DNA from 2 places in the Paenibacillus sp. GCM10028914 genome. Region 1 is predicted to be linked to the other one. Evidence: a T-box and tRNA genes for the amino acid it is inferred to sense, from the RefSeq annotation. Region 1 holds a T-box; the other holds one or more tRNA genes.

Region 1 (4,909 bases):
ACCCCAGATAGGGGTTCGTCGGAGCATTCACATCGTAAGCATCTGCATCGCAGTCGGCCTTAAAAGGCCGTACCCCGGTCTGGGACGTATAAAGCAAACCGCCATTATGGCGTTTTTTTTTCGTATTCCAGAAGGTGAGAACCCCAGATAGGTATAAAGAAAATACCATTCTGGCGTTTTTCGCGTATAATTGATAATTAACATACATAAAGGAGAGCGATCACCAGTGTCAGAAACCAAAATATCTCAACGTTCTGCGATTCTTATAGAGCATGCACGAAAAAGCGGAGTCCAAGAAAATGAACTCTTGCACGCTATACGTTCAGGCGAGACTGAAGCATTCAAGACCGCACAAAGCAGTAATTTTGATTATTCAGAATTTTACAGTTATGCGAAAGAGCATGGCGAGGATTTGGAGAAGGCGGTGCTTGAAGGGTACCGGATTACATTTAATACGAGGAATGGTTTGAAAGTATGGCTTGAAGAAGCCTTTCATTTAAATTCGGAATCTGATTTTATTGTCGGTGAGGGAATTATCGAGAATCTCCCTGTACAGGAAGAACAGTTAGAGAAGCTAAAGCGGACTTTAGCCGTTAACTGGACGATTGCAGAAACCACACCGAATGGGCAAGGTTATAACATTAAACTGACGTTACGTGGATTACAGTCATAATAGAAGGAAAGAAAAAAGAAGCCCTCTTTTTCGTATAAAACGAGAATGGGGGCTTTTTGTAAGAATGTCTTACATACGGCTTGGTTTAGGCAGTCCAAGAACATCTAACGCTTCACCAAGTGTATCTTTGAAAATAGAGGTTAGCCATACACGGAAGCTTAGCACTTCTGCTTCTGCCTTGAGGATCGGGCATGCTGCATAGAAATTGTTGAATAACGAAGCCAATTCATATGCGTAATTGCACAGAGAGCTTGGTGTAAGCTCTTTGCCCGCAGCATACAGCGAATCATGCCAAGTGCTGATATGTCTGAGCAGAGCGTGCTCTGCTTTTTCAAGATCAGGGAATTGTTCTGGAACAACAGGTATCACGTCTTTATCTTTAGCCTTGTTCAAGACACTAAGAGCACGTGCGTAGGAGTAGAGTAGATAGACACCTGTATTCCCGGAAATTTCGGTAGCTTGTTTCAGATCGAACACGACTTCTGTCTGCAGAGCAAAGCGCAGTAAATAGTAACGGATGGACGCGATGGCAATTTCTCGGCTGGAGACCCCGTTTTTGTCCGAACGGGAATCCTCGATGACATTTTCCATCAGGTTAATGAGCTCTGTTATTTTGATGCCAATTCCTTGGCGTCCGGACATAGCATAAGAAGTTTTGCCATCGGATGTATCGATACCGAGATCCGCTGCAGCAGACGGGCTTAAGGATACGACTCCATAGCTAACATGGCGTAGTTTCTCAGCTTCGTTAGTAAAACCTAATCCTTCAAGTGCTTGCTTAACCATTAGCTGCGGGTATTGCTGTCTATAATCAATGACATTGATAACCATATCCGCTTTGCCGAATGATTGATGTTCGCCGTGAGAGCTGGTTGTCCAAACATCTCCTGTGAATTTTTTGTATACAAAATCATTTTGGAGCAAGCCGTACTTCCATAAATGATAAGCTATATCTTTTGCAGTATAGGTCAGAATGCCGTTAGAACGAACTAACACTTTATCAATACTATGTTCTGCCTCATTATCCTCGGCATCTGTCTCTTGCGTTGATTGCTTCAATACCCAGCAGCCAGCGAGCTTGCCTTCAGTTTCTTGATGAAACAGGGAAGTCTGCTTAAGAAGTTCGAACGCGGAATCCCAAAAACCTTCTCTAACGATATTGCTTTCCCAGACGAGAAGGTCATATTCAATACCAAATTGTTTCATTTCCTCGATGTGTTCTCTCACGATTCGCTCAGCTACGAGCAGTCCGATCCATGACATATTCTGATTGCCTTCTTCCAGTGCATGAAGAACTTCGGTTCTTTGCTTGACTAGCTCTGGATCTTCTTGATAAGCCTTGTTGATGGCAGAATAAATATCCCAACAGTAATCGCCGAAACGTTGATGGTCTTTGGATAACGAAACATTCTGAATGCCAACAACCGTATCCGCCAATTGGTTGCCCAGATCATCAATGTAGTTGTGCACCTCTACATCGTGTCCGATTTTTCTCATTAGGCGCACGAGTGTATCTCCGATACATGAATTTCTCAAATGCCCGATATGTGCAGATTTATTCGGATTGATCGAGGTATGTTCAATAACGACCTTGTGTGAAGACGATTGTGGCAACTCGAACTTCATTTGAGCCCAACTAGCCCAATTCAGATGGAAGTTAATGAAGCCAGGCGGAACAACCTGAATATTCCGAATCAGTGTGGTAAATGGTTCATTCTGTTCAAGCTGAGCTTTGATTTGTTCAGCGATTTGCAAAGGCGCCTTGCGAAGAGCTTTGGCAAGCTGCATCGCAATGTTCGTAGAGTAGTCCCCATGGTCTATGTTGGCTGGCTGCTCTACTTGTACCTGAACATTATTCGGTAACTGCGTTTCTGGAATAGTAGATGAAGCAATTTTCTGCACAGCTTGTTCAATGTTAGAAATGATGAACTGACTTAGCATGTTTAATCCCCCTTAGAAAATAAAAAAAGCCCTCATCTCATAAGAGACGAGGACTATAGCTCGCGGTACCACTCTCGTTGCTAGACATATAGGTCTAGCCACTTGATTACTTTAACGGTGTAAGCCGGGGCTTCCTACTATATATTTCAGAAGACCATCTCATGGGTCCGTTTCGTGAACGCATCTGTACCGGTTCCCACCATCCCGGCTCGCTTGGACATAGATACCGCTCATTACTCTCCCAATCATTGAACTGTGTTGTTTTGAGTTTTTTATATTATACCCAATCTGTTTGCAAAATCAATGGTCATTTGTAAGCGACAATTCGAAGCCTCTTGTAATCTGCATAAAACGCATCGCCATTCCACAGAGTTTCTTCCGTTAGCCGGCTTATATGTTCAACCGCTTCGCTTTTTTCTTCAGGTGTAAGTCCGATGAAAAAGCTATCTCCCATATGAGCAAGCCAGTTCTTGATCCCATTTTCCCCATCATTAAGCCGGGTTGGACGTTCATAATGCTGAGCTAAAGTCACATGAAATCCGCTCTTTTCCAATAAAGAAGCATATTCACCTATACTCGGAAAATACCAAGGATTGTACTTACTTACATCCTGACTGTAGTGGGAAGAAAGAACTTTATAGATTGCCTCTACGATCGTTTCGATATTACCTCTTCCGCCAAATTCAGCTATGAAACGCCCGCCTGGTTTTAGTGCACGATATACAGATGATGCAACTTCAGCGGCATTTGTCATCCAGTGGAGTGCAGCATTGGAGAACACAGCATCGAAAACGGTATCTGTTGTAAAGTTTTCTCCATTTCCTGTGAGAAAAGTGATTTCAGGATATTTTTCCTTTGCTGTGCTAATCATCTCTTCGGAGAAATCCATCCCAACAACGATCGCTCCAGAGGCTGCAATCTCGCTTGCCAGATCGCCGGTGCCGCACCCAAGATCGAGAATCCGTTCACCTTGATGAGGGGCTAATAGCTCGAGTAATCCTTTTCCGTATGATGATACAAAAGATAACTGCTGATCATAATCTTTTGGCTTCCACACTTGGGATGAGCTCATAATACCACTCCTTAAATTTGGTTGCTCTAATTGTGGCACAGATGGAGTTATAAAATGAAATACATAGTTATTATGGAGCTTATAGCCATTACCTATATCTGGGCATAACAGATAGATAGAAAAAAGACCGTCTGTAGACGGTCTTTTTGTGAGAGTATGTAGGTTATTTTACAGCTACTAACAAAGCTCCAACAGCAATCATAGCAACCCCAGCCGCATTGATCCATGAGATTTTCTCGCCGAGAAACACAAAAGCCAGTATAACCGCAATAACGACACTGAGTTTATCAATAGGTCCGACTTGTGATACCTTTCCGTATTTCAGTGCCAAAAAATAAAAAAGCCACGATAAGGCTCCGGCTACTCCGCTGAGTACAATGAAGCTAAGTGCTTTTTTCTGAAGTAAAATTTCACCGAGCTGCGTAAACTTGCCCTGAACGGCTACGACACCAAGTAAAAATAGTGCCATGATCACAGCGCGGATGGCTGTTGCAGAGTTTGCGTCAATGTTTTGAAGCCCAATTTTTCCGAAGATGGCCACGAGAGCGGCCGTTACGGCTGAGAGCAGGGCATAGGTAAGCCATAAAGGCATGCCGGATCCTCCTTATGCACAGGGATTTAGGTAATATTTTCTCTTAGTAGTATAGAACATTATAAGTAATCCTAAAATAAATAATTAATTACTAGTTACTAGTTACAAATTCCCAGTAGCGGTATGTTTAGGTTATAGGAGGCTATCTTAACGGACAGAGAAGACATTATTTGTTACTTCGGAAGGTTTATTCCAACCTTAGTGGACACAGATGTACTTATTTACTCAAAAAGCACCTATATTTACTCGTTCTTAAGGTAATAACGTCCTCTGGGTCCGCTAATAGGCTCAAATAGTAAAAATGACTCAAATAACGGAACGTCAGTCCGCGAAAATAAAATAAGAGCACAACACCCTTCTGGAATACGAAAAAAAACCGCCAAAAAGGCGGTTTGCTTTATACGTCCCAGACCGGGGTACGGCCATAGCAGGCCGACTGCGAAGCAGATGCTAACGATGAGAATGCTCCGACGAACCCCTATCAGGGGTCCTCACCTTCTGGAATACGAAAAAAAACCGCCATAAAGGCGGTTTGCTTTATACGTCCCAGACCGGGGTACGGCCATAGCAGGCCGACTGCGAAGCTGATGCTAACGATGAGAATGCTCCGACGAACCCCTATCTGGTGTTC
Region 2 (15,210 bases), on a different contig from region 1:
CTCGCCGACAGCATAGCTGCTCTCTCTATTTAGAGTCCGGTTCTATCTATTCTTCCCAGTACTCTGGCATGAAAACATTTATAAACAAGTTTTATATTTTCACAAAATCAAAGAGGAGCGCCACAAGGAACCCCTCTTCGATTCGTGAATCAGATCAATTACAGACCTTTGCTTGCGATATAAGCAGCGAGGTCAACAACGCGGTTGGAATAACCCCACTCGTTGTCATACCAAGAAACGACTTTAACCATGTTGTCGCCAACAACCATTGTCGACAAGGAGTCGATTGTGGAAGAAGCTGGGTCTGTATTGTAGTCGCTAGATACAAGCGGCTCTTCAGAATAGTTCATGATACCTTTCAGAGGACCGTTAGCAGCTGCTTTCAGAGCTTCGTTAACAGCTTCTCTTGTTACTGGCTTAGAAGTTTCGATAACCAAGTCAGTTACGGAAACGTTCTTCGTAGGTACACGCATAGCCATACCGTTCAATTTACCTTTCAATTGTGGCAGAACCAAGCTAACTGCTTTAGCTGCGCCAGTTGTGGAAGGAATGATGTTCTCAGCTGCTGCACGAGCACGACGAAGGTCTTTGTGTGGCAGGTCAAGTACTTGCTGGTCATTCGTGTAAGAGTGAACAGTAGTCATCATACCTTTTTCGATACCAAAGTTTTCGTCAAGAACTTTTGCAAATGGAGCAAGGCAGTTCGTTGTGCAAGAAGCGTTGGAGATTACTGTGTGGTTAGCTGGATCGTATTTATCTTCGTTAACACCCATAACGATAGTGATATCTTCGTTAGTAGCTGGAGCGGAGATGATAACTTTCTTCGCGCCACCTTTCAAGTGAGCTTCAGCTTTTTCTTTAGCTGTGAAAATACCAGTGGATTCAACAACGATTTCAACGCCGTATTCTCCCCAAGGCAAAGCTTCTGGGTTGCGCTCTGCAAATACTTTAACTTCGCGGCCGTTAACGATCAATGCGCCTTCTTTAGCTTCTACTGTAGCATTCAATCTGCCGTGAGTTGTGTCATATTTCAAAAGGTGTGCCAGCGTTTTAACGTCTGTCAAATCGTTGATTGCAACGATTTCTACATCCTTGTTGTCGAGCGCTGCGCGGAACACGTTACGTCCAATACGTCCAAATCCGTTAATACCTACTTTAACCATGAGTAATTCCCTCCATATAGTGAAAGTTTTTTTATTTATTCAAGACAGACCGTGAGGTCCATCATGACAACAAAGTTAGTAAAGATGCTTTTTAGTCATTTCTTAATGCTCCGCCGTTAGATCCAAGCCCTTTGCAATTTCCAGAGCTGCGGCCTCATCCGTAACGAGAATATCCTCGTGTCCGAATTTAAGTACGGCGTGTATCGCTTTGGCCTTACTTCGTCCACCGGCAATTCCGATAATCGTCTCTGTTCGCATAATATCCTCAAGCCTAAGCCCAAGGGTAAGCATACGATGAACGACTGTTCCCTTTTCACTGAAATAGTAGCCAAAGGATTCGGCAATCGCTCCCTCCGCGATCAGATCCTTAATAGAAATCTCATCAAGCTTGCGGCGGTGGGCCATCTCCATAGCATCCCCAATACCGTGGACAATAACGCAGGATCTGCGTATAACATTCACAATTTCCTGAATGTGATGATCTTGAACCAGTGATTGGTAAGCATCATCACTCAGCAGGTCTGGCACGTGCAGCAACCGATATTCGGCTCCCACCTTCTTCGCCATCTTGGATGCAATGGTATTCGCTTGAATCTCCATACTCTCACCCAAACCGCCCCTTGCAGGTACAAACCATGAACCTGTTAAAGGACCATCTGACGGCGGTGTCATCTGCTCAGCTACTTGAGCGAGCGTTGAGCCACCTGTTACCGCGATGATGTCTCCGCTGTGAACAAAGCTAAGAAGTGTTCTTGCACCAGCTTTGCCAAGTTCGCGTTTCACATCGGCTGAAGATTCACTGTCACCAGGGACGACAACAACTTTGCGAAGGCCGTAAGCCTCTCGAATCTTCTCTTCCAAATCGGCTAATCCGAACAGGTCATTCATGACAGGTTCTAGTTGATCAAGCAAATTCTGTCCAGTACTACTGATCCTCATCCCAAGCGTCTCAATCTCGATGAGCCCCTGTGCTTTAAGCAGGTCCGTTTCGGCCCTCAGCACACGTTCAGTCATTGACAGTGATGCCGCGAGCGTCCTGCGCCCAACCATTCCGGATAACATGATCTGATGAAGGATCGTATACCTTCGCTTGAGAATGTCCATGAGATCGGGCAGAAGCTGCTCTTGTAATTCTAATAAGTTACGCATGCTTTCCACTCCTGCAACTTCGTCTTGGACCTCTTACCGATGGTCGCAAAATGTCCCAGTCAAGCGTTTTGAGTCCCACCCTTATTCTAACCAATATTTATAGAGGTTGCAAGTGTTCCGAATGTATATTTCTCAACCCATGTCATTCTTATTCATCGGTAACGAAGCTTTCTATAAGTGGATATAAAACTGTCAAACATTCAGGTAGCATTACCTAATAAAGTGTGAAAAATTTTATATCCTCTAGAAATCACAGCTCTCTTATGGCTAAGGGTCGATTAGAAACTTTTTCTTGTTCCTTGTCTTTTAGAAAAAGATGCGGTATAATCATCTTCGTTGCTATTTTGCGCCCGTGGTCCAATGGATATGACGTAGGCCTCCGGAGCCTGAGATCGAGGTTCGATTCCTCGCGGGCGCGCCATTTTTTATCAGAACTTCTATATATTGTTTACCCACAAGTGCCCATGACGGCTCTTTTTTTTACCTAATAGTTTGACTATCTTTGACTTTATGGTTGAAATTGTTTATGATGTGGGTAATACGGTAACAGTATTTTAATGAGGAATGCATTTAAGAGGAGGTTTTTCTATATGAGTTTTATACCTATGGTCGTAGAACAGAGCAACCGTGGTGAGCGTGCGTACGACATCTATTCCAGATTGTTGAAAGATCGCATCATCTTCCTCGGCTCCGACGTAAATGACGTGGTTGCCAATGCCATCATTGCACAAATGCTGTTCTTGGCAGCTGAAGATCCTGAGAAGGATATTCATCTTTACATCAATAGCCCTGGCGGATCCATAACTGCTGGTATGGCGATTTTTGATACAATGCAGTTTATTAAACCTGATGTATCCACCATCTGTGTCGGCATGGCCGCTTCCATGGGAGCTTTCCTGCTGAACGCTGGTGCTAAAGGCAAGCGATTCGCGCTGCCTAATAGTGAAGTTATGATTCACCAACCACTTGGCGGAGCTCAAGGTCAAGCGACAGACATCGAAATCCGTGCCCGCCGCATCCTGAAGATGCGCGACAAGCTGAATCATATTCTTGCAGAGCGCACAGGCCAACCACTGGAGCGTATTGAGAAAGACACCGATCGTGACTACTTCATGACCGCTGCTGAGGCAAAAGAATATGGTCTTATTGACCAAGTGCTGGAGAAAACTCCACCACAAGGGATCTAAGATAGCGTCTATAACATCAAAAGGCTAATATCCGGTAGACACGGATATTAGCCTTTTTTGTTTAGAAAGATTAGACATCATGCTACATCAGTGGATATAATTGGTATAATATACCGTCTGATCGGAGTGATGAGTAAGATGGGTACCCGAATATCCTTAATACTACTTCTGTTTCTCTGCTCGATCCCGTTTGCCTTTATCAATATGGTCCCTGCATTTAAAGGGAATATGCCAGATCCCCTTCATATCACGACCTCTGTAATTGCCGTTATACTACTATTCCTCCTTGGCTTGCTGCTGGGGTTAAAAGGTGAGTCTTATTTCGTTCGCTGGTACTCCCTCTACTGGTTATTCGGCCTTCTGTTTTTCGGACTCGGTTATGCTACAAAATCCTTTATAATTCTTCTCCCCTTCGCCTTTATCTATTCCTTTCCTCTCTACGGACTTAGGTACTTTCTGAATATCCCTTCGGATCTATTTCTTGTACTCTTCTGCATCTTGATTGCCGTCGCAGCTGGATTGCTCGGATATTCCATTGGCCGTTACTGCAGCAAGAAGACATTCTCTGTCACAGAGCATTAAAGGAGCTTTCGCCCACTGATACTTAGAAATGAAGTAAAGGACAGGCGCCATTACCCGGCGTCTGCCCTTTCTTTATTATCATTAAATTATTGATTTCAATAATTCGATCACAAACTGCCCTATTTCCAATCCTTTAGTTTCAACTCAAATTCAGGAAAACCATACGCATATGCCGTATAATCATACAATTGGAAGTAGAGCACAGCAGCATTATCCTTCAGATAAAAGTCTGCGTCTGCCGGTACTCCTTTAAAGCCGCCCAGGTATCCACCATCCTTCTTCATCTTGTTGAGAACAAGATTGTTAAGCTTCTGCTTATTCGTACCCTGCATGTTGACGAAATCACCAAGCTTCATCTGTTTACCATCTTCCAATGAGAATGTGAAGCTCTTCCGGAATGTCATGCCGTGCGCCCCACCCGTAAAGGAATAACTATATGTTGTGATGCTTAACAAACCTTGGGCATTGTAATTAACAACAAATTCGCCTTGGAATTCGTACGGATAATCCTTTCCAGAAGGAGAAAGTCCGCCGGTATTTTGTTCGAACCCTGCAATAGTCTCTTCAGCGTTCATTTTCAGCACCTTGTTTATATTCGTCTGAACCTCTTCGTTCTCCAAGCCACTAATTACTGGATAATTTACAACAGCCGTTGTATTTGATATTTTTTTCTTCACCGTTTCCGTCTTAATCGTTATCGGATTCTGTTTCTTTGGCTTCATACTCAACCACTTTGCAGAGGGACTCCATTGTCCTTGAATGCCCATATACTGGTTCAGCACTTTATAAGGAATATACAGACGACCGTTTACGATCTTCCCACCGGGTTCTCCCGCATAAAATCTATTTACCGAAAGGTAAATTTCATTCGCATCATATACCTTTGCAATTAATTTATTGTAGCCGTTTCCGAGTGTGTATTCCTTGTTCTTCGCATCATATTTTAACGGAATACCGAGTGCATCCCGTATCGCAGTTGCAGGGACATAAACCGTGCCATGATCAAGCATACCTTTTTGAGATAATGACTTACCATTCCACTCTAGTGCCGCTTCAGTCTTAGATGTCTGTTGAGTTGATATTGCTGCTTTTACTCCCGACTTGAATGCACTAGCATCTATAACTTGTCCATTCAAACCCAATCCACCTAGTAATACACCCGCTGCAATAACCGCCGCACTATATTTCATTTTATAATTCATCTTGTTACTCTCCACCTTCCATATTCAAGTAAGGTCATTTACTATATTACCCATTTCATTATAGGGAACACGTTAGTTAGAGAGGTAACAATTGTGGTGACAATTTTGATTCCAGCCAATCTATGCATAATAAAGACTGCTATACCGCGCTCCGTTATTATCTCAGTATTGGCCACTGTGGCTTCAATAAAAGATGTAAATAGTTAAAAAAGACCCGCAAGAAGGATCACTTTGTCTAAGCATCCACCCTACGGGTCTTTCATATATACTTAACTATTTCAGATCTAGCCCCACTGAGCCAGCTTCTTATCTTCCGCTCTTCAATTCTGTCCAGAAGCGGTCGTAAATCTGCAGTGACTCGCCGACATCGCCAAGCCATTCTGTGCGAGCCAGTTCATCTTCAGTCAGATTGATCATCTTGTCAGCACGATACTCCTCGCTATGGAACTCCATCGCTTTGGTATTCGGGTTGCTGTAGCCGATGTATTCATAGTTTTTCGCGCTCACTTTTGGATCCAGCATGTAGTTAATAAACTTCTCTGCTAGCTCCTTATTCTTCGCACCCTTCGGAATTGCATAGTTGTCAGAGAAGATCGTAGCTCCTTCTTCTGGTACAACAAAGGCTACATCCGGATTTGATTTTGCGATGAAAGATGCGTCTCCGGACCATACGGTTGCAATCCAGCCTTCCTCTTGAATCATCTTCTGCTTGATATTGTCGGTATCAAAAGCAAGTACGTTAGGCAGCAGAGTTTTCAGCTCATCTACAGCACCTTTAATCTCTGCTTCATCGTTTGTGCTGTTGGATTTCCCTTGCTTCTTAAGCGCCATACCGATCATTTCACGGTTGTCATCCAGCAAGAGGACTTTTCCTTTATAAGCCGGATTCCAAAGATCATTCCAGCTCTTAATCTCTTCTTTAACGTATTTCTTGTTATATGCGATTCCCGTCACACCGGATGTATAAACTACAGAGTACTTATTACCAGGGTCGAACTCTGGATCTTTAAATGTATCTGCAATATTCTCCATGTTCGGGATATTGTTCTTATCAAGCGGTTCCAGCAGATCCATATTAATCATGGTCTTTACCATATAATCAGAAGGCTGAATTAGGTCATAACCGCCACCGCCTGCTTTAATCTTCGCCAGCAGGTCCTCATTATTCGCGTAATTGTCGTAAGTTACCTTGACGTTAAACTGTTCCTCAAAATCCTTCAACACCTCTGGGTCAAAGTTGTCAGCCCAGCTGTAAATGTGCAGGGTTTCCTTATCAGAGCCTCCACAAGCTGTCAAAGCTGTTATCGACAATGCAGCGAGCATGCCTGCCAACAGCAGACGGGTCCATCTCGATCTTTTCAATTCACTATCTCCTCTCTTTCCGTCATACATCATTTTTTAATTTATCCGAAAAACGGTACATCCGCTTAAATCGGCAGAGTCTTATGTTTCTTCTGACCTTTCCCACGATTAAGGAAGTATTGAGCAAGCAAAATTAGAGTCACGCTCACTAGAATCAGAATCGTACAAAGAGCATTGATTTCCGGGGAAATACCTCTCTTCACTTGAGCGTAAATATAAATCGGTAGCGTAGTCGAGCTTGGACCGGCCACAAAGAAGCTAACCATAAAATCATCCAGGGACAGGGTGAACGCAATCAGTGCCCCGGCGATGATACCAGGAGAGATTTGCGGCAGCGTAACATGACGAAATGTTTGCCACCGGGAGGCTCCCAGATCCATTGCGGCTTCTTCAAGCTGTTTACCCATATTGGCCAATCGAGCCGTCACGACAACATATACGTAGGATAAGCTAAACGTGATATGCGCGATAATGATTGTCGCCTTACCTGTATCCATGCCCAGTTGACTGAACAGCACTAAGAGCGATATACCCATAATGATATCCGGAATAATGACCGGCAGGTACAGCAGTCCGTTCATTCCACTGCGTCCCTTTCGCCCAAGATTGCGTAGTGATAATGCCGCCAGCGTCCCGAGAATCGTAGATACAATGGTCGAGATGATCGCAACGGTCAAGCTGTTCATAAGAGCTTCCATGACGTTCCTGTTGTTAAACAAGGAAACATACCAATCAAATGTGAAACCCTCCCAATTGCCGCTCAAGCGCGTATCATTAAAAGAGTAAATAATGATGATTATGATTGGTACATAGATAAACAACATCATTAAGAACGAGTGAAACCCAAGCAAGGGGTGATTTCGTTTCTTCATCACACTCTCCCCTCCTTCACACGTTGGTGGCGAGCTTGCATAGCCCTATTAAACAACAAGATTAACACCAGTGAGGTAATCACAAAAATAACCGACAGTGCAGCACCAAACGGCCAGTTTCGCGCCCCAAGAAACTGTTGCTGAATAATGTTGCTGAGCATCGAAGATTTCGCACCGCCGAGTATGTCTGTTACGACAAACATACCTGTTGTCGATACATACACCAGAATAGAACCGGTCATAATACCGGATTTACTCTGAGGCAGCGTAATATGGCGAAAGGCATTCCATTTTGAAGCCCCCAGATCGCTAGCTGCATCAAGGAGACGCTTATCCATCTGTTCCAGTGCTACATAAATAGGCAACACCATGAACGGAATAAAGTTATATACCATCCCAAGCAGTACCGCACCTTTCGTATACAGCATCTGCATTGGTTCATCAATCCATCCCAGATTTATCAGAAAAGTATTTACGACCCCTTGTGTACGAAGAAGGAGGACCCAAGCATACGTACGGATCAAAAAGTTAATCCAAAACGGTACCGTAATCAAGACCAAGCTCCACGTCTGGATACGCGGGGAGGCGTTGGCTATATAATAGGCCAGCGGATAGCTGACGAGCAGACAGATCACGGTGGTCAGCACCGAAAGAACAATCGTGTCCCAATAGATCCCGAGGTAGAGTGGATCAAAAAACGTCTTATATCCTTCCAAACTGAATGAAAACACAATATTCCCCAGCGCATCGCGCTGCAGAAACGAAATTCCTACCACGATGAGCATAGGTATGATGAGAAACAGGGAGAGCCACAACAGAACAGGAGTCAGGAGGAACTTTGATTTTCTCATGACCCGATGGCCACCTCATCTCTCGCATCCCAGTTCAGGCCGATTCTTTCACCGACTTCCCAAGGCTCGTCATCCGTGAAATCAAGCGCGATAGTAACTCTCATCGGCTCATCCTCAAGCTGTACCATGAGCTTGTGCACGTTTCCTAAATACTGAACATCTTCGATGACCCCTGTCTTTTTGCCACCTGGTCCACGTTGCGGAACGATTTTTTCAGGACGCACAGCAAAAAGCCCTTCGCGAGAAGAGAATATGTTGTTCTCTCCAACAAAAGTTGCAGCGAACAAGGTCTGCGGTCTAGCGTAAATCTCACGCGGCGTTCCGATCTGCTCTACCTTCCCGTTATTCATAATAACAATCCGGTCTGATAACATCATCGCTTCTTCCTGATCGTGTGTGACATATACAAACGTAATACCTAGTGTGCGTTGCAGATGCTTTAGCTCTGATTGCAGGTTCTTACGAAGCTGCAGATCAAGTGCGCCAAGCGGTTCATCCAGCAATAGCACCTTCGGTTTATTGGCAATCGCACGAGCAATGGCCACACGCTGTTGTTGTCCGCCGGAGAGCTGATGCGGATAACGGCTCTGTAACTGTGTAAGCTGAGTCATCGTCGCAGCTTCTGTTACGCGTTCTTTAATCTGGGAACGCGACAATTTTTTCATCTTCAATCCGAAGGCTATATTGTCTTCTACGGTCATGTGCGGGAATAAGGCATAATGTTGAAACACGAGATTCAAATCTCGCTTGTTCGCCGGCGCATTCGTCACGTTCTGGCCAGCGAGCCACACTTCCCCTTCCGTTGGCTGTTCGAATCCTGCAATCATTCGGAGGATTGTCGTCTTGCCGCAACCGCTGGGGCCCAGCAAAGTCAGGAATTCTCCTTCCTTAATGGAGAGCGACAGCGGATGCACGACCGATTGCCCCTGAAATTGTTTTTCTACCTGGACAAGTTCAATCATATGCATCATCATCCCCTTACGGTTAATATTAGTAGTATTTCCTATAAAGTAAGAAAAACGTCTTCCGACGTATTTCTAAGAAGACGAACCGCGTTAAGCGGTTGTTTATTCTTGTAATATCAGCATGTAGAGCTCTAAAGCTTAATCTGACATCTTAAGAGAAAAAAGCCATATCCATTGGTATGGCTTAGCGTCATGTCTTGTACAGTTTTTTGCATATTCACTATACCTTGTTTTGACCCCGTACACAACACTTTTCTGTGTAATTCGACAGGTAGAATCCTTATCCCGCCCCGGTTTTTGGTATTCCTGACCATGCAGGGTTAAAAGTGTAAAAAACAGGTGGATCATTCTCACATGAAGAAAGACGTCCTTAGCAGAAGTTATATTCCATGATTAAGGAAACTGACTCCAAGATTAATATAATTTCCTATATTAAAAAAATAAAACCGTCTATACCCCACAAAAAATGTGGATTAGACGGTTTTATTCATTATTTCTGATGTGTTATTTCATTTCATACTGAACATACAGCTGTGTAACAAGCTTGATTTCACCTGGTTTAACCGATGTACCAGCGTCAGCCATCGAAGCAGATTCTACCTTAGCCATCTCCATATTTCCAAAGCTGAACACATCACGGTTAGCTGCTTCATCCTGAACGACATTCACAACCACACCTAGTTGTCGCTTGGAAGCCTTGGCAATAGCTTGAGCCTTGAGATCTGCATTCGCCATCGCTTTCTCAATGACTTGTGTTTCAAATACATCCCGGTTCTCCACCGAGAAGCGGGCGTTGCCAATGTTGTTCGCACCCGCATCCGCCGCCGCATCGAGGATCTCCCCCACTTTACTCAGATCACGGAGCGTAATTTCAAGCGAATGGTTTGCGCTATAATTCTGTACTTTGCGTCCTTCTTTATCGCTGTAGGAGTAGTTTGGCTGAACATAAAAATGTTCTGTCTTGATATCCTTGTCTTCGATTTTCCATTTTTCTTTCAGCATTTTTGTCACTTTATCCATCTTTATGGCATTGCTCTTCTGTGCAGATTTAGCCGTTTCTGCAAACGATTCAGCCCCGATGGACAAGTAGACGATATCCGGCTTCACAGTGATTTCACCCTTACCGAGCACCGTAATTCGGTTCTGCTGTTGCGTTGTTTCCGCTGCGTATGCCTCATTTACACCTAGCGCCCCCGACCATGCCGAACCACCTGTAAGCAATGCACCTGCGATCATAACTGACCCCAAACGTTTAGCCCAAATGTTCATTCATTTCGACCTCCTTTAAATTGGCAGTGCTGTAAGCTTGCCTTAACTTCATAACGCATACATTTGGTAAATGTTGCACATTTTTAGCCTGTATCGGGAAATTATTTCGCATGTTTATATTTGTCGACTCCATACCAATCACTCACTTTAAGCATGATTGGTTTGTTCACAGAATAAGATACCATTTAGACTAGGAAATAATTGTTAACAAGGCTGGGATAATGGGTAACTAACTTTCGACAGACTTTTTAGAAAAGAGGGGGGACAACGCATGAAATCATTGAGGGTACTATTAATCTCCATGTCACTACTGCTCCTCACTGCAGTCGGCATGCCGGGATGGACAGCAAATGCTGCATCCGAGACAAACTCGGGTAAAACCTATCAGATCGGAACCGACATTACGTTTGCCCCATTTGAATTTCAGGATGCAAATGGGAATTTCGTCGGCATTGACATGGATTTGATCGAGGCCATCGCCAAAGATCAAAATTTTAATTATGAGATCAAACCACTCGGATTCAACGCAGCTGTTCAAGCCTTGGAATCCAATCAGGTGGATGGCGTCATCGCCGGCATGAGTATCACAGACGAAAGAAAGCAGAAATTTGATTTCTCAGATTCCTATTATGATTCTGGTGTTGTGATGGCCGTTCGTAAAGATCAGGATGCAGTTAGCAGCTACGAAGATTTGCGGGGTAAGAAGGTCGCTGTAAAGACTGGCACAGAAGGCTATAGCTTTGCCGAATCCATATCGACTCAATATGGCTTTACCATCGTTCCCTTCGATGATTCTGCTCAAATGTATGAAGATGTGAATACAGGGAATTCCATTGCCTGTTTTGACGATCATCCGGTACTTGCCTATGGGGTTAATCAGAATAATGGTCTAAAGATCGTAAACGAAGATCAGAAGGAGATGGGTGGCTCTTACGGTTTCGCGGTTAGCAAGGGAAAGAATACCGAACTGCTTGAGAAGTTTAATAAGGGCCTCTCCAATCTGAAAGCTAGCGGCGAGTACGAACAAATACTTGATAACTACATTGGTAACAACGCCGCTGAACCAGTTAACCAAAGCCGTCTTGAACTCATTATGGAATCATTTCCGCACCTATTACAGGGTCTAGGAAAAACGTTGCTGTACACGTTCATATCGTTATTCTTTGCGTTTATTCTGGGACTCTTCTTCGGCTTCATGAAGGTAGGACGGAATAAATGGCTGCGAGGTATCGCGACTGTATTCGTTGATGTATTCCGTGGTATTCCCTTAATTGTTCTCGCTTTCTTCATCTATTTCGGTATCCCTCAAGCATTCGGTTTCACGATGCCGTTGTTCCTTGGAGCGATCCTGACGCTGAGCCTTAACGCCGGAGCCTATGTGACAGAAATTATCCGGGGAGGTATCCAATCTATTGACCACGGCCAGATGGAAGCTGCTCGCTCGTTAGGTGTGCCTTACCACAAGGCCATGATCAAGATCATTATTCCGCAAGCCATCCGCGTGATGATTCCGTCATTTATTAACCAATTTGTTATCACCCTTAAAGACACGTCAATACTCTCGGTTATCGGTCTCGTCGAGTTGACGCAATCCGGGAAAATTATCATCGCAAGAACGTTTGCTTCGTTTGATATTTGGCTCATGGTCGCCATTATGTATTTGATCGTCATCACGATCTTAACGAAAATTGCGAACCGTCTAGAAAGGAAGGTCAGCCATGGGTAAAATTCGGGTAGAAGGACTCAAGAAGAGCTTTGGCACAAATCATGTGCTTAAAGGCATTGATATGCAGGTGATGGAAGGCGAGGTCGTCTGTGTCATCGGACCTTCCGGCTCAGGTAAGAGCACATTCCTGCGGTGCGTAAACCGACTCGAAGATATTACAGCAGGTAAAGTCATCGTGCGCGACCGAGATATTAACGACCCTAAAACCGATATAAACAAGGTTCGCGAAAACATCGGCATGGTATTTCAGCATTTCAACCTCTTTCCCCACTTCAACGTGTTAAAAAACATTATGTTTGCCCCGATCGAGTTAGGCAAACAAACCCCGGAAGAGGCGCGCGCCACGGCACTGCGGTTGCTCGAACAAGTTGACCTGTCTGATAAAGCTGAAGCCTTCCCAAGTCAGCTGTCAGGCGGACAAAAGCAGCGTGTAGCTATTGCCCGCGCGCTCGCGATGAATCCTGACATCATGCTGTTTGACGAGCCGACATCCGCTCTGGATCCGGAGATGGTCGGCGAGGTACTCGGAGTCATTAAGAAACTGGCACAAGAAGGTATGACGATGATGATCGTCACGCATGAAATGGGCTTTGCTCGTGAAGTAGCGGATCGAGTCATTTTCATGGACGGAGGTTATATCGTAGAGGAAGCTCCTCCTGAGGAGTTGTTCGGAGATCCGAAACATGAGCGTACCATAAGCTTTCTAGAGAAAGTTTTATAAGCGGCAGATTGAACAAGTAAACATGTATATGAAGTAGTTATCATTATAAAAAGGCTCACGGGGCATTCATTGCCTCTTGAGCCTTTTATAGTTAGCATAGTTAGCTTAACTTAACTTTAAGTCTTACATCGCGCTGATTCATTGACGGCTATGAGTGCATGGCATCTTCACAGTAAATGTCGAGCCTTTACCATACTCAGACTGGACCGTAATATCTCCCTGATGAATATCCACGATTCGCTTCACGATGGATAATCCGAGGCCACTTCCCCCAGCCATCCGGTTCCGCGATTTATCTGCTTTGTAGAAGCGTTCAAATATACGTAGCTGATCGGACTCCGATATCCCCACGCCTGTATCGGTGATTGTAACTTCAGCTATTTGATCTTTCACCTTTAACTTAATTGTAATCATACCTTCTGCAGGCGTGAATTTAATACTGTTATGCAGCAAATTGATCCACACTTGATTCATCAAGTCTTCCGATGCCTCGATCTCCACTTCCGCCAGATCTAGATCGATCTGGATCTGCTTCGTAAGCCACTGCGGTTCATTCGCCAAGACGATCGCTCGAATCTGATCATCAAGCCGATAGCGCGTCATTTCAATTTCCTGTTGAACCCCTTCCAAGGAAGACAGCTTAAGTAGATTATCGCTGAGCTGCGATAATCTACGACTTTCTCCTTCGATAATCTCCAGATAATGATTCCTCCGCTTCTCCGTCAACTGAGGGTTACGAAGTGCTTGTGCAAATCCGCGAATAGATGTCAGTGGGGATTGAATTTCATGGGACACGTTCGAGATAAAGTCCTGACGCATCGTCTCCATCCGTCCAAGCTCACCGGCCATATCGTTAATGCTGTGCACTATCTCTTTAAATTCTCTGTGCCATTTATGATCCTCCACCTTCACGGTGAAGTCGCCTTTAGATATCCGGCGCATCGCATCTGTAATCGTATTTAGCATGGCTATTTGTTTATGCCGAAACAGCAGAGCTACTAGATACAAACCAATAAAGAAAATTGTAACACCCAGAAAAAGATCTATGAGATCTGCAATATAGTCCGATGAGGGAGCTCCGGTCTTGGTATAAATAGCTTTCGTAATATAAGTTGCCCCTGTCCATGCTGCTGCTAGCAGGGCGAATATGGCTAAAGTCTGTAACGTTTCACGTACGATCTTCCAAGTGATCCTAAGTGCTTTTCGCATGAACTCACCTTACCTCCAAGCGGTAACCAAGCCCACGTACCGTACAAATCTTGAAACGATACTTCTCCTCTGGAAACCTCTCTCGCAGTCTGTTCACATGAACATCCAGAGTTCTCTCGTTTCCTTCGAAATCATAACCCCAAATATCTTCAATCAAACGATCACGTGTCAGTGTACTTCCCGGATAACTCGCCAACTTAAAGAGCAACTCAAATTCTTTCAAAGGCAAAGTGAACATTTCATCCGCTGACTTCACTTCGTAAGTTTTGCGATTCATCTGCAGCTTTCCGATTGTCACCGTTTGGGAAGACGCCACCTGATATCTTTTCAACAATGCTTTAACACGTACAACGAGCTCTGCTGGCTCAAACGGCTTCACAAGATAATCATCTGTTCCCAGCTCAAAGCCCTTCACGATTTGCTTCGTCTCCCCAATGGCGGTCAGCATCAGAACCGGTATTCCTTGACTCTTACGGATTTCCCGGCATAACTCCCACCCATCCATATTGGGCATCATGATATCCATGACAACCAAATCAACGACGGTCTGCTCCATAACCGATAAGGCCTCAAGACCATCCGAGGCTTCGAGCACTTCTTCCATACCAGCCTCCTCCAAAAACACCCTCACAAGCTCCCGAATGTTCGGATCATCATCCACTACCAGTATTTTTGCCATGAATCTCCCTTCTTTCTTGATCAACAAAATTGTACGCCTATACCTCTATCGCATCATTGATCTGCAGCTGCTGTGTTGCAAATTCTCTGTACATATCATGCTGCTTAATCAATTCCTCGTGTGTTCCACGACCCGTTAATGTTCCCTTTTCAATAAATATAATTTGGTCTGCTCCCACCACAGTAGATAATCGATGTGCAATCACAATCGTTGTTCTTCCTGCCATCAGATTCTTCAGCGCTTTCTGCACCTCAATCTCCGAATGGCTATCGA

Evidence for each region. The T-box of region 1 lies ahead of ACFQV5_RS03865 (arginine--tRNA ligase). A T-box ahead of a tRNA ligase gene usually reads a tRNA of that ligase, here a tRNA-Arg.
Region 2: it has a tRNA-Arg gene. The T-box ahead of ACFQV5_RS03865 (arginine--tRNA ligase) is inferred to sense a tRNA for this amino acid. The anticodon was not compared.

The regions. Positions count from the first base shown of each region.
Region 1 covers NZ_JBHTFO010000004.1:261,132-266,040, forward strand. Annotated here, with positions in the region: gene ACFQV5_RS03860 (hypothetical protein) at 227-673, shown strand; gene ACFQV5_RS03865 (arginine--tRNA ligase) at 743-2,614, opposite strand; T-box leader at 2,654-2,872, opposite strand; gene ACFQV5_RS03870 (class I SAM-dependent methyltransferase) at 2,922-3,686, opposite strand; gene ACFQV5_RS03875 (EamA family transporter) at 3,850-4,278, opposite strand.
Region 2 covers NZ_JBHTFO010000009.1:226,382-241,591, forward strand. Annotated here, with positions in the region: gene gap (type I glyceraldehyde-3-phosphate dehydrogenase) at 159-1,163, opposite strand; gene ACFQV5_RS09640 (sugar-binding transcriptional regulator) at 1,266-2,312, opposite strand; tRNA gene ACFQV5_RS09645 (tRNA-Arg) at 2,659-2,733, shown strand; gene clpP (ATP-dependent Clp endopeptidase proteolytic subunit ClpP) at 2,903-3,499, shown strand; gene ACFQV5_RS09655 (hypothetical protein) at 3,557-4,081, shown strand; gene ACFQV5_RS09660 (PdaC/SigV domain-containing protein) at 4,201-5,283, opposite strand; gene ACFQV5_RS09665 (polyamine ABC transporter substrate-binding protein) at 5,590-6,645, opposite strand; gene ACFQV5_RS09670 (ABC transporter permease) at 6,711-7,517, opposite strand; gene ACFQV5_RS09675 (ABC transporter permease) at 7,517-8,368, opposite strand; gene ACFQV5_RS09680 (ABC transporter ATP-binding protein) at 8,365-9,336, opposite strand; gene ACFQV5_RS09685 (SIMPL domain-containing protein) at 9,838-10,602, opposite strand; partial or broken gene ACFQV5_RS09690 (amino acid ABC transporter substrate-binding protein/permease) at 10,976-12,328, shown strand; gene ACFQV5_RS09695 (amino acid ABC transporter ATP-binding protein) at 12,321-13,049, shown strand; gene ACFQV5_RS09700 (sensor histidine kinase) at 13,188-14,258, opposite strand; gene ACFQV5_RS09705 (response regulator transcription factor) at 14,263-14,937, opposite strand; gene ACFQV5_RS09710 (ABC transporter ATP-binding protein) at 14,975-15,210, opposite strand, start outside.